Thiosocius teredinicola: one gene and its partner. The protein of the gene in region 2 binds, or shares a complex with, the protein of the main gene of each other region. Links are inferred from orthologs where the notes say so. Each region holds a gene or a part of one and is shown on either strand. Other genes may lie near its edges.

Evidence for each region. The genes of interacting proteins can lie anywhere in the genome.
Region 1: the proteins of B1781_RS08270 (region 2) and hfq are in contact, whole or in part, in a crystal structure (PDB 3VU3), measured with the Escherichia coli proteins. The link is inferred for Thiosocius teredinicola from one-to-one orthologs.

The regions. Positions count from the first base shown.
Region 1 is NZ_CP019936.1:3,406,945-3,412,437, forward strand. What follows is about bases 2,598-5,493. They hold hfq (RNA chaperone Hfq), read right to left. Parts: upstream 4,228-5,493; coding sequence 3,967-4,227; downstream 2,598-3,966. Other genes in these bases: hflX (ribosome rescue GTPase HflX), read right to left, coding at 2,598-3,872; miaA (tRNA (adenosine(37)-N6)-dimethylallyltransferase MiaA), read right to left, coding at 4,457-5,371; mutL (DNA mismatch repair endonuclease MutL), read right to left, coding at 5,416-5,493. In the rest of the region: B1781_RS16105 (ATP phosphoribosyltransferase regulatory subunit), read right to left, coding at 1-11; B1781_RS16110 (DUF2065 domain-containing protein), read right to left, coding at 18-203; protease modulator HflC, read right to left, coding at 414-1,283; FtsH protease activity modulator HflK, read right to left, coding at 1,283-2,476; more of hflX, read right to left, coding at 2,562-2,597. UniProt on the Escherichia coli protein: RNA chaperone that binds small regulatory RNA (sRNAs) and mRNAs to facilitate mRNA translational regulation in response to envelope stress, environmental stress and changes in metabolite concentrations.
Region 2 is NZ_CP019936.1:1,700,528-1,708,639, forward strand. The notes cover bases 1,997-4,912. They hold B1781_RS08270 (catalase), read left to right. Parts: upstream 1,997-2,355; coding sequence 2,356-4,470; downstream 4,471-4,912. Other genes in these bases: B1781_RS08275 (sensor histidine kinase), read right to left, coding at 4,559-4,912. In the rest of the region: B1781_RS08255 (c-type cytochrome), read right to left, coding at 1-255; B1781_RS08260 (hypothetical protein), read right to left, coding at 681-1,394; B1781_RS08265 (PRC-barrel domain-containing protein), read right to left, coding at 1,581-1,922; more of B1781_RS08275, read right to left, coding at 4,913-5,842; B1781_RS08280 (response regulator transcription factor), read right to left, coding at 5,826-6,512; B1781_RS08285 (efflux RND transporter permease subunit), read right to left, coding at 6,490-8,112.

The DNA of each region.
Region 1 (5,493 bases), 1.7 Mb from region 2 along the record:
TTGTTTTGCATCATTCGTTAGCGCACCAGATACAGCAGCAACAGGCCCGCCACCATGGTAAACAGGCCGGCATTGCGCAGTGCCTTGTCATCCATGTCGCTGACCGTTTGCATCATCTTGCGGAAACCTCGTGGATTGACGAAGGGCAGGATACCTTCCAGCACCAGCATCAGGGCCAATGCGACCCAGAGATCGTCCCACATCGTTCCATCCACAAAAAAGCCGGGGTGTTCACCCGGCCACATTCGATTCGACCTTGGTTGCCGGCCGATAAAACCGGACACCAACAGCCGAAATTTTCCCAGATCACCCGCGAATTGTCCACGCGGCCCGTCGCTGAACGGTGCACAAAGCAAAAAAGCCGGGGTGGATCGCCCCGGCTTTGATTGCGTGCCGAATCTGGGTGATTCGGGTTACTGCTTTTCGGTGCCGAAGTAGCGGAAGAACTCCGAATCCGGATCCAGCACCATCATGCTGCCGCCGTCTTTGAAGACATCACGGTAGGCACTGAGGCTACGCCAGAATGCATAGAACTCGGGATTGCTCTCGAACGCGTTGGCGTAGATCTCGGCGGCTTGCGCATCGCCGTCACCGCGCAGCAGTTCCGCGTCGCGGTAGGCGTTCGACACAATCTCGATACGCTGCCTGTCGGCGTCGGCCTGGATACGCTCTGCGGCCTCCGCACCTTGTGCACGCAGCTCGGCGGCGACCCGGTGACGCTCGGTGCGCATACGTTCGTAGATGTTCTCGCTGATGTCGTCAGAGAAGTCGATCTGCTTGACCCGCACGTCGACGATCTCCACGCCGAGGTCGGCGGCCTGCTCGTTGGCGTTGCGCGCCAGCGTGGCCATGATCTCGGTGCGCTCACCCGACACCACTTCCTGTACCGTGCGTTTACCGAATTCGTCACGCAGTGCCGCATTGATCCGTGCAGCCAGCAGGCGTGATGCCGTGTCGGCGCTGCCGCGGGTCGAGCGGAAGAACTGGGCGACATCGGCGATCCGCCACTTGGCGTACGAGTTGACCACCACAAATTTCTTTTCGATGGTCAGAAAACGCTCGGGGTTGGCGTCCAGGGTCTGGATGCGCTTATCGAACTTGACCACTTCCTGGATCACAGGAACCTTGAAGTGCAGGCCGGGCTTGAAGTCGGCGTCGACGATCTCACCGAGTCGCAGCAACAGTGCCAGCTGTGCCTCGCGCACCACGAACAGCGACGAGCTGCCGATCACCACCAGCAGCGCCAGCACGATCAGAATGACAATACCTTTACCGGAATTCATTAACGGTCCCTCCGCGAGCGATCGAAGTTACGGCTGTCGCGAAAGCTCGAACGCGAGCTTTGGTCGGACGACGTCGAACTCGTGGTCGGCATGCGGCTGACCGACGGACTGTTGGTCGTCGATTCGCTGCTGCGCTGTTGCGGTGGCTGGATCATCCGATCGAGCGGCAGGTAGGTCAGGTTGCTGCCTTCTTTCACATCGAGCAGCACCTTGCCGGTATTCTTCAGTACGTCCTGCATGGTTTCCAGGTACAGGCGCTCACGGGTCACGCGCGGTGCCTTTTCATACTCGTTCTTCAGCGCAAGGAAGCGCTGCGACTCACCTTCAGCCTCGGCGACAACCCGCGCCTTGTAACCTTTACCGTCTTCGATCAGGCGTGCGGCCTCACCGCGGGCACGCGGCACGATGTCACGCGCATAGGCCTGGGCCTGGTTCTGCAAGCGTTCCTTGTCCTCACGTGCACGGATGGCGTCGGCAAACGCCTCGGCCACGGCCTCCGGTGCCTCGGCGCGCTGAATATTGACGTTGGTCACTTTCAGGCCCGTCTTGTACAGATCGAGCAGGGACTGCGTGCCGTCCTGCACGGATACGGCAATAGCACTACGGTTCTCGGTAATGATGTCGTCCAAGCGGCTCTTACCGATGACCTCACGCAGGCTCGATTCCATGGCGCCATGAATGGTGCCCTGCGGATTGGCGTCCTGGAACAGGAAGTCTGCCGCGTCTTGGATACGGTACTGCACCTCGAGCGTGACGTCGGCGATGTTCTCGTCCTTGGTCAGCATCTGGGCACGGTGCTGGAATTTGTTCACCTGGTCGACATTCACGACGTCGACGGTGTCGATGAACGGTAGCTTGAAGTGCGGACCGGGAGCCGTCACCACATGGTAGGCGCCGAAGCGTGTCACCACGCCGCGTTCTGCGGGCTCGACGATATAAAACGAATCCATTGCCAGGACCACGATCACCGCGAGAACAACGATGATGCCGACGCCGGCGAAACTGCCGCCGCCAGACGAACCGCCGCTGTCGCCCTCGTCACCGCCTCCGCCGCCACGACGTTTGCCGCCGAACAGCCCTCCCATCTTGTCCTGCAGTTTGCGGACAACTTCGTCGAGATCCGGAGGTCCCTGGTCACCACCCTTGTTATTCCAAGGGTCGCGATTGCCCCCACCCGGTTCATTCCAGGCCATGCATTACTCCCGTGCGCTGGTTCAATTCGATGTCATTAGGCGATTTATCGCGGCGATTCTACCAACAGTGCAGGGCGAAAGCCCATTACCCTGTTTGGTCAAACGCCGGCGGCTGGTCGCGCCACTGCGCTGCGAGGACGGATTCACGCTTCCTCAAGCGCTCGAAGTCCTGACGCCTGAGCTCCACTTCGAGTTCCCAACCCCCGTCACTGGCGTGGTTTTCACTGACGATGGCGCCCTGTTCGAACAGTAAGGCGCGCAGTCTACCGTCAGCCGGGCCCAATGAAACCCTCGTATTGATAATGTCGCTGCGGAACCAGTCGGCCAGCGCCCCCAACAGCAGCTCCACCCCCTGACCGGCCGCCGCAGACAGCCAGACGCGCTGCGGCCTGCCATCGGCATCCCGGTCAACCCGGGGCTCGGTGCCCGGTAACAGGTCGATCTTGTTGTACACCTCGATGCGCGGCACTTCGTCGGCGCCGATCTGCGCCAGGACATCCTCGACTTCGGCGATCTGTTCCGCCCGCTGCGCGCTGCTCGCGTCGACCACGTGCAGCAGCAGATCGGCCTCCACGGTCTCCTGCAGGGTGGATTTGAACGCAGCGACCAGCTCGTGCGGCAGGCGCGACACGAAGCCGACCGTATCCGCCAAAATGAGTGGCGCGCCGTCTTCGAGTTCGACCCGGCGGAGCGTCGGGTCGAGCGTGGCAAACAATTGATCGCGGGCGTACACCCCGGCCTCGGTCACCCGGTTGAACAGGGTCGACTTGCCGGCGTTGGTGTAGCCGACCAGGGAAACCGTCGGTACCTCGTTGCGGCGCCGCGAGCGACGCCCCTGCTCGCGCTGGCTGTCGACCCGTGCCAGGCGCTTGCCGATCTGGTCGATTCGTTGATTGAGCAGGCGGCGGTCGGTTTCGAGCTGGGTCTCACCCGGTCCGCGCAGGCCGATACCACCTTTTTGACGTTCCAAGTGGGTCCAGCCACGCACCAAGCGGGTCGACAGGTGGCGCAGTTGCGCCAATTCAACCTGCAGCTTGCCCTCGTGAGAGCGGGCGCGCTGGGCGAAAATATCGAGAATCAGGCCGGTGCGATCGAGCACACGGCACTCGAAGACCTTTTCGAGATTGCGTTCCTGGCTGGGTGACAAGGTGTTGTCGAAGATCACCAACTCGGCGCCCAGTGCCAACACCTGCTGGTGTATCTCTTCGGCCTTGCCGCTGCCGACATACAGCTTCGGATCGGGCACCTTGCGCTGACCCGAGATCAGGGCGAGCGGCTGCGCGCCCGCCGAGCTCGCCAACTCGGTGAACTCCTGCAGTTCTTCGGGTCGTGGGGCACCGTGCAGACCGACGTGCACGAGTACGGCTTTTTCGCCGCTTTGCGGACGTTCAAACACGACTGACGGTCACGTAGTTTTCAGCCACGCAGAACTCGTCGGCCCCGAGCCGGGGCTCGAGGTCGGACGCAGCAGTTCGGGCGAAAAATCTAAGTCAGGCGTTACCGGGTTCGGCCTCACCGTCACTATCACCATGCGCGTGCTGGATGCGCACATTGCGCGCCGGCACGACTGTCGAAATAGCGTGCTTGTATACCATCTGGCTGACACTGTTCTTTAACAGGACAACGAACTGATCGAACGATTCGATGGTTCCCTGCAACTTGATTCCATTCACAAGAAAAATAGATACCGGAACGCGCTCTTTGCGCAACGCGTTTAGAAACGGATCCTGAAGGCTTTGTCCCTTTGACATGGAGAGGGCTCCCTAGATTTATTTTGTTTAGGTTTAATTTGTCTTTACGCCAAACAACTCAGTGCGTAGATACGGTGCAGCGCTTCAGTCCAACTTGGCCAGCGCCACTGCACCAATCGATCCCTGTGTGTGCGATGCATGAAAACTATAGCACAGCGATTTACTCCGATAATTGGATTTATTAGCCGTCTCTTGGCTTTAGACCCGCTTCACAACATCACTTATGAAGTCAGCTCGGCGTAGCTTTCCCGCTTGAATTACTGATGATTGTCATTGCCTGTTTCAATACATCGCCAGCCTCGTCCAACCAATGACAATCTTTCTCACTACGCAACCAGGTCATTTGCCGCTTGGCCAGTTGGCGGGTCGCCGCCTGGCCTTTTTCGACCATTTCCTCGCGACTAAATTCCCCACGCAACCATGCCCACACCTGACGGTAACCGACCGAGCGCATCGACGGCATATCCGGATCGAGGTCACCCCGCCCCACCAGCCGCTCGACTTCATCGACAAACCCCTGCTCGAGCATGCGCACGAAGCGGTCGTTGATGCGCCGGTGCAGCTCGGCTCGCGACGCCGGACAACGCACCAGCTTGATCGCCTGGAACGGCATCCCCTCGCCCGGACCACCCTGCAACTCGCTCAACGGCTTGCCGGTCGCCTCGAACACCTCGAGCGCACGCAGGGTTCGTTGCGGGTCGTTGCGGTGGATGCGCTGCGCAGCGACGGGGTCGACCGACGCCAGGCGGGCATGCAGCGCCGCCAGGCCGTCTGACTTCAGCTCGCGCTCGAGGCGTTCGCGAATCGACGCATCGGCCGACGGCAGTTCGGACAGGCCATACTGCAGCGCGCGAAAGTACAACATGGTGCCACCGACCAACAAGGGGATTCGGCCACGTTGTGAGATTGCCGCCATCTCGGCCAGCGCATCCTGCCGAAAGCGGGCTGCCGAATAGGCCTCTGCCGGGTCGCAGATATCGATCAGGCTGTGCGGCGCCGCGGCCAGCTCTTGCGCTGACGGCTTGGCGGTACCGATATCCATGCCGCGATACACCATGGCCGAATCGACGCTGATCAACTCCACCGGCAGGTGCTCGCGCAGCGCGATCGCCAGGTCCGTCTTGCCCGACGCGGTAGGCCCCATCAGTAGAATGGCGGGCGGCAATGCGTTGGTCGCCGGCAAGGTGTTCAACGTCCGCGCAAGAACAGCTTGTCGAGCGACTGCATGTCCATCTGCGCCCAGGTCGGGCGACCGTGATTACATTG
Region 2 (8,112 bases):
GAAGGCGTGCAACTGCGAGACGAGGTAGTCGGCATTCATGCCGGCGAGTCGTGGGAAACCGCCGGCGGCCATGCCTTGTCCGTCGCTGCCGTGGCAGCCTATGCAGGCTGCCGCACCGTTGCTGTTTCCTTTCTTGGCCAATTGCTCGCCGACGTCTTGGTCGGCGAGGGCAGGCGTCGCGCCTGCGGTCAGCCAGGCCAGCAGCCCGGCCGTGAAAATCAAGGCTCTGCATTGATAGCGATTGACGTTGTGCATATCTTGCCTTCCTGTGTACTGCGTTTGTTGGCAACCAGTTCTTCGCGGATGTCTTCGGCTGCGCGTCGAACCGTCTGCTCGAACGCGCGGTCGGTCTATTGATTCGCCGGTAAATGGCCGAGGGTAGGGAACTCCTACTTTCCTTGGGTCTGGTCCGGCAGCGATGGCAGCCTTCAGACGCCTGTGCGATCGAAACTGCGTACCGTGTTGTAAGAGAGGTGGCAAGCTGCATGCCACATGCACCTTCGCAAATTGGCACGGACTAACGAGGCGCGGTGCCGCGGGATGTCTTTTGCCCGGTTGAATTCAACCAGCCGGTCTGGCGCAACTGCACCAGTTAAGTAGCGATTAAAGGCCAGTGCGATCGCCGATGAACGTCGCTCGCCGCTCGCCTGTCGCGGGCGAATCGTCAAACGTTGGGTCGGTCAGGTCGGCAGGAACAAACTGACCGACAGGTGAGAGGCGTCCGGTGTATGAACCTCGAGCTTGCCATCGAGCAGGCGCGTCAGGGTGGTCGCCTTGCCCAGGCCGTCGCGCAGGCGCTCGGCTGCCGAGTCGCTGGCAGCATTGGTGTCGAGCCGGATCTGCGGTAGTTGCAACTGAACGCCTCCGCTGACTGTTTCGACGCAGACAGTCGCCGGGCTGGGTACGCCGGCCTCGAACAACTCCGTCACATGGACGAGGATCTGGTAGATCGTGCGCATCACTTGTTTGCGGGGCAGGGTAACCGGCGCCTGATCGTCTGCCGTGCAGCTGCAGGCCCAAGCGGTGGCGTAGCGCTGGTTGACGATCTCACACAGTTGGACAACGGTCTCGTCCAGGTTGAAGGTCGTGGCATGTTCCAGCGGCTGGCTGATCTTCGCACTGATCGGTTGTAGCGTTGCGAGGCCGACATCGATCTGTTCCTTGAACAGCTTCAGGCGCTCGGCAACGTCGGCGTCGGTCGTCTCGCTAAGCAAGTTGTTGCACACAGCCGCCAGCGCCGCATAGTTGTTGCGCGATTTGTGGATGATGTATTTCACCACATCTTCCCATTCGTCGACGGCCTCCCATTGCACGAGTTCGCCGTAACGCTCCATCAGAGAAGCGATATTTGCCGATGTGTCGGCTTCTTCATTTTTGCGGTTCTGTTTTTCCATAATCTCGTGCCGAACTTCGCCAGCCTCGTCCGCCAGGGTCGACCCCGGAGCTTCGCGTTGAGTGCAGGTCCAATGTCGAGAGTCGCCCTACAGTTCACAGATGAATCGGCTCCGGCCTCCTGTCTGCAGACGATCCGGTAACCCGATCTCCGGATCGTTGCGATTTCCACGACGGATACAAAAATGTTATTGCCAGTAGGGCCGGGTGCGATAGGTGTCGTAAATTTTCATCTCGTAGTCCCGGTCGGTGAAATCCGGCCAGTCATCTTTTTCGAACCCTTCGGCCAACGTCAACCTCGCGCGGTCGATATCCAGAAGCAGACCGTTGCTCTCGCCATCCAGGTGGAATGCGTTCCAGGGCACAGGAAACAGCTTCTCGCTGACGCCCAGGAACTGACTCATGTCCAACAAGGCGTAGGAGACCAGTCCGGTATCCGTGTCGATCATGACCTCTTCGACGTTGCCGAGATTTTCGCCTTCCAGGTTCTTAACATAGCCACCGATAAACGCTCGTGCCGAAATGTTCATAACTCCTCCGACTCGCCTCTAACAAAGATACGGGAACCAGCGACTGAAATACCCGTTTCGACCCTGGTCGCCGCCCACGCGGAACGCGACCATGCTGCTCCGAGTTCAGCACTAACCGTGCCAGCCCTGGCCAGCAAGGCGCTGTGCCGCCGATAGGGGATGTACAAACCACAGGCGGCGGCGTGTGTCGGCTTATCGTCGACCATCGAACAACTCTGAAAGCCCCGGCGGCGGGTCGCTCCCGATGGGTGGCTGAATACAGACGAGCGGTGGTCGATTAGCACCTCGCACCCGGTTTCGCGACGTCGGCACGCCCGCTTTAACGCCGTCCGATCGTGCTTTGGCACATTGGCATATGGCTTGCCCTAACGCTCCGAAACGCCGATCGGCGTCGTATTCAGTGAACACATCGACAGAGAACACGGGGCACCACATGGCAACGAAATCCGGCACACGAAAACGCAAATCATCGACCGCTAAAACAGTGATCGCCGACATCGAAACGCCGATCGGCAGCGGTGGCGAGATTCAACAGGCGCCCGATCAGGGCAATGGCGAGACGCTGACCACCCAACAGGGCGTACCCGTCAGCGACAACCAGAACTCGTTGAAGGTCGGCCAGCGCGGCCCGACCTTGCTGGAAGACTTTCACTTCCGCGAAAAGATCTTCCACTTCGATCACGAACGTATCCCCGAGAGGGTGGTGCACGCGCGTGGCTACGGGGCACACGGCTACTTCGAAACCTATGAGTCGCTTGCCGACCTCACCAGCGCCGACATCTTCCAGCGCAAGGGCGATAAGACACCGGCGTTCGTCCGGTTTTCGACTGTGGCCGGCAACAAGGGTTCGGTCGACCTGGCACGCGACGTTCGTGGTTTCGCCGTGAAGCTGTATACCAAGCAAGGCAACTGGGACATCGTCGGCAACAATATCCCGGTGTTCTTCATTCAGGATGCAATGAAGTTTCCCGACCTGATCCACTCCGCCAAAGATGAACCCGACCGCGGTTTCCCGCAGGCGCAGACGGCGCACGACAACTTCTGGGATTTCATCTCGCTGACCCCCGAAGCCATGCATATGGTCATGTGGATCATGTCCGACCGCGCGATACCGCGCTCGTTCCGTTTCATGGAAGGCTTTGGTGTACACACCTTCCGCCTGGTCAACGCCAAGGGACAGTCACGCTTCGTCAAGTTTCATTGGAAACCGAAGTTGGGTATGCAATCGGTAACCTGGGACGAGGCGGTCAAGATCAACGGCGCCGACCCGGACTTTCATCGTCGCGACCTGTGGGACACGCTGGTCGCGGGCGATAAGGTCGAATGGGAACTCGGGCTGCAAGTGTTCGATGACAAGTTCGCCGACAAGTTCGAATTCGATGTGCTCGATGCCACCAAGCTGATACCCGAGGAACAGGTGCCGATCAGGATCGTCGGCAGGCTGGTGCTCGATCGGGTGGTGGACAACTTCTTTGCCGAGACGGAGCAGGTCGCCTTCTGCACGCAGAACATCGTGCCCGGTATCGATTTCACCAACGATCCGCTGTTGCAGGGGCGCAACTTCTCGTACCTGGACACCCAGGTCAAACGCCTGGGCGGACCGAACTTCACCCATATCCCGATCAATGCACCGAAGTGCCCGTTCCATCACTTTCAACAAGATGGCCACATGGCGATGAACAATCCCAAAGGACGGGTGAACTATGAGCCGAACTCGTGGGGTAGCGACGGCGGACCACGTGCGTCGAGCGATGGTTTTACCTCGTACCCTGCCGAGGAAAGCGGTGAGAAAGGCAAGTACCGATCGGAAACCTTTGCCGATCACTACAGTCAGGCGCGTCAGTTCTACGTCAGTCAGGCCGATGTCGAACGTGAGCACATGCGCGACGCGTTGGTCTTTGAACTGAGCAAGGTGAAAGAACCCAATATTCGGGTACGTGTGGTCGCTCACCTACTCAACATCGACAAGGGCCTGGCGGAAGGCGTCGCCGAGGGGCTCGGTATCGCCCAGTTGCCGAAACCGGCAACAGCGGCGCGTGCACCGATCAAGGACCTGCCTGTATCCGATGCGCTCAGCATGCTGAAGAATCCACCGCAGACCTTTGCCGGCCGCAAGCTGGGCGTGCTTGTGACCGAGGGATTCGACGGCAAACTGTTGGCCGCCTTGCGCAAGGCCGCAAAGAAGGAAAGGGCCAACATCACCCTGGTGGCGCCGGTCGCCGACGGCATCGAAGACGACCAGGGGCAGCGACACGCCGCGGATGAGATCCTCGAGGGTGCACCGTCGGTGCTGTTTGATGCGGTTGCGATTATCGTTTCCGAGAAAGGGGCGGATGACCTGTTGATTGAAAACGCCGCACGCCAGTTCATCGCCGATGCGATTTCCCACAAAAAGTTCGTGGCCTATAGCAAACAGGCACGTGAGTTGGTCGAGGCATGTTTGCTGAATGGGTCCCTTGATGACGCGGGCATTGTGGAGTTGTCGACCGGCAAAAGTGCATCCGGCTTCATCGAGGCCTGCGGCGAATTGCGTTGTTGGGCGCGCTAGATGATCCGCGACAAGAGAGCATTGCCGGGGTCGAACGGTAGTTTGGGCCGGTCCAGTGGACGCCCTTGGTAGGGCAGGGTGGTGACGATCAGTTGGCCAGGGTGATCTCAACCACCCGGCCACCACCAACCGGTTGGTTGCGGTAGGGCCACATCAGCCGCTCGCTGAGCTGAGCGGTCAACTGCAGGCCCAGACCGAAACCGGTGGCCTCGCCATTGCCGTTGTCATGTGTGTCGGCCTGCCGATTTTCGATGCGCACCTCGCTACGCCGCTGGGTGATCTTCACCTGGCCCTCCCAGGTGTGCTGGAAGGCGTTGCGGATCAGGTTGCCGAGCACGATGCGTGCGGCGGTATCGGGTAGTTCGGCGATACTCTGGTCGGTCTGCAATTCGACCTCGACATGCTTGTCGGCGAGCAGGTAGCGATTGTCGTCGACCAGCTGTTTGATGAGGTCGCCGATCGACACCATCTGGGTCGGCAGCGTTTCGAGCTCATCGCGGCTCAGCCACAGCAGGGTCTCGGTGAGATGCTGCATGGTCTGGCTGGCCCGATCGATACGGTCATAGGCCTTCTGCTGCGACTTGTCCGGCAGGTGCTTGTGATCGAGTTGCAGTTTGCGGATCAGTTCGACGTTGCTGCGGATAACGCTGATCGGTGTGCGCAGTTCATGACTGGCATGGCGCAGAAAACGGTGCTCGCGTTCGACCGATTGCTGCACCGACGACACGCTGTTCTTGATCAGCTGCGCCAGCCGGTTGAGCTCAGGATAGGCAAAGTCGGGCACGGGTTTGGTGATGTTGTGCGCGTCGAGTGCCTGCGCCCAGCTGCCGAGCTCGGCAGCTGGGCGTGATACGCGCTTCATCAACAACCAGATGATCACGGCGAACGCCAGGGCGCTGGCGGCGCTGATCATCAACAGCGCCTTCATGTTGCGCGCGATGTTGCGACCCACGAGGCGCGAGGCGTTTTCGCGGGTGAAGGTGCGCGAGATCAGCAATTCGTCGCCGTTTACGCGAAACCGCATCAGGAAGTGAATGGCATCCGGGCGCTGCATGAAGCCCGACGCATCGTGCTTTTGCAGAAAACCGACGCGGGTAGGTGGTTCGCCGAAGCTGTCGCGGACGGCATCGGGCAGCTGATCCCAGCGGTTGCTGATGGTATAGCCGTCGAAACTGTTGCTTTCGCTGTAGTCGGCGGAGGGCGTTGATTCGACGAAGCTGTTGACGGCCGCTTCCATATTGGCGGCGATGATGTTGTCCATGCCGCGCATGAAATACTGAGCCGTCAGCACCGAGTAGCCGATGACCAGCACGATACCGAGCGCCAGTACCGCCAGCGCGATGAACCAACGTAGGCTAATCTGGCGTTTCATCGTTTTCGCTCCGCACGGCAAAACCGTGACCCGCGATCGTGTGCACAAGGCGCGGCCCCGCAGAACCGTCGACCGCTTTGCGCAGGTTGAAGATATGCACCTTGAGGCTGTTGCTGTCGGGTGGTTCGTCACCCCAAACGGCGTCTTCCAAGGTTTGACGGCTGACGGTGTTTGGCGAGGCGCGTAGCAATACCTCGAGCAGTCGCCACCCGGTCGGCGACAAGTGGATCAATTGGTCGGCCCGTGCCACCGTCTTTTCGCTGAGGTTCATGACGAGGTCGGCACAGCGCAACACATGCACCTGGCCGCTGCGACGTCGTGCCAGCGCATGCACCCGAACAACGAGCTCCTGGAGTTCGAACGGCTTGACCAGGTAGTCATCGGTGCCTGCGCGGAAGCCGTCGATCTTGTCTTCCAGACGGTCGCGGGCGGTCAGCATCAGTACCGGGGTGTCGTCACCGTCGGCGCGCAGGCGCTCGCAGACGCTGAGCCCATCGAGACGCGGCAGGTTCAGATCGAGCAACAACACATCGTAACGCGCCTGCTGTGCGAGGTTGAGCCCGGCAACGCCGTTGCTGGCGTGGTCGCAGCGTATCTGTTCGAGCTCGAGGTACTGCACGATTGTTTGCGCAAGATCGAGGTCGTCCTCAACCAGAAGTGCGTTCAGCATGGCGAGCCGTTTTCTCCGCGGTGAACAAGGCGTTTTTGATCCGCTTCAGCAGGTCGGCGATGTCGTGCTGGATCAGCAACAATGCCGGTATCAGGATCAATGTGATCACTGTAGCAAACATGATCCCGTAGGCGACCGATACGGCGGCCGGAATCAGGAACTGGGCCTGGCGCGAGGTCTCTCCAAGCAGCGGCATCAGGCCGGCGAAGGTGGTGAACGACGTGAGCAACACCGGACGCAGACGCTCGCGGCAGGCGCGGCTGATCGCCTGGTGCAGATGAGCGGCGTCCGGCTTGTGTTCGTTGAAGCGCGCCACCAGCAGCAGGCTGTCGTTCACCACGACGCCGCTCAGCGCGATGATACCGTTCAACGACAGGATGCCGAGCGACAGGTCGTTCAGCCAATGACCGAGAATTGCGCCGACGATGCCGAACGGGATCGCGGTCATGATCAACACCGGTTGGGAGTACGACTTCAGCGGTATCGCCAGCAGCAGGTAAATGACGAGCAAGGCGAGCATGAACATGTGCGTCATCGATGTCTGCGTTTCGGCCTGCTGCTCGGCCTCGCCGGCAAAGTGGATACCCAGGCCGGGGAACTGGCGTTCAAGCTGCGGTGCGACCGAGCTTTTCAACTGCGCGACCAGCTCGGTGGCCGAGAGCTGTTCCTTGTCGACGTCGGCCGACACATAGGCCGCCCGTTTGCCGTCGATGCGGCTGATGCTGTCGCGTGCATAGCCGAAACTGACGGTTGCCACGCTCGATAACGGCACTACGGTACCATCGGTGGTGCGTACGCGCGCATTTAGAACGTCGGCGGCGCTCTGCCGTTGGTTCTCGGGATAGCGCACCTTGACCTCGATTTCGTCGCTGCCACGTTGGTAGCGCTGCACGATCTGACCGCTGAACGCCTGCAGTACCTGCGCCGCCAGCGCATCGGTGGTCAGGCCGAGGGAGCGTCCCTGCTGGGTCAGTTCCAGGCGCATGCGTGGCATCCCGGGTTCGAGGTTGTCCTCGATGCCGAATACCGCCGGCATCGCGGTGAGTTTCGCTTTGAGTTCTTCGCCGGCCAGCGTCAGCACCTGGTCGTCGTCGGCGCGCAGCTCAACACGCACGGCATCGACCATGCGTGGCGAGTTCTGGATCGCGAGCGAACGCACGCCCTCGGGTAGGCCGGCCAGGCTGCGCCACTTTTGGGTGAAGGTGCGAATGTCGTAGGCCGACTGGTTGTCCAGCTCGATTGTGACCCGGCCCGATTGGTCGGCCTCGGACAACACCTGCAGGTGCGCGATGCCGCTCGCTGCCTCGCCGCGCAGGGCACGGTCGGCCTCGTAGGCCCGCTGTTCGATCAGGCGCAGCGCATCATGCGTCTGACCGAAGCTGGCGTCGTTGCGCATCGTCAGCTCGGCCCTGACCGTGTCGCCGGGGATGTCGGGAAAGAAGCTGACGCGTAGCGCACCGGTGATCGGCATCGATACCACCAAGCCGAAGACTGCGAGGAACAGCAAGGTCACTGCGTAGCGATGATGCAGGGCGATATCGATGACGGGGCGGTACAGCTTGTCGCTGAAGGTTTCGAACAGACGATCTGCGATTTGTTG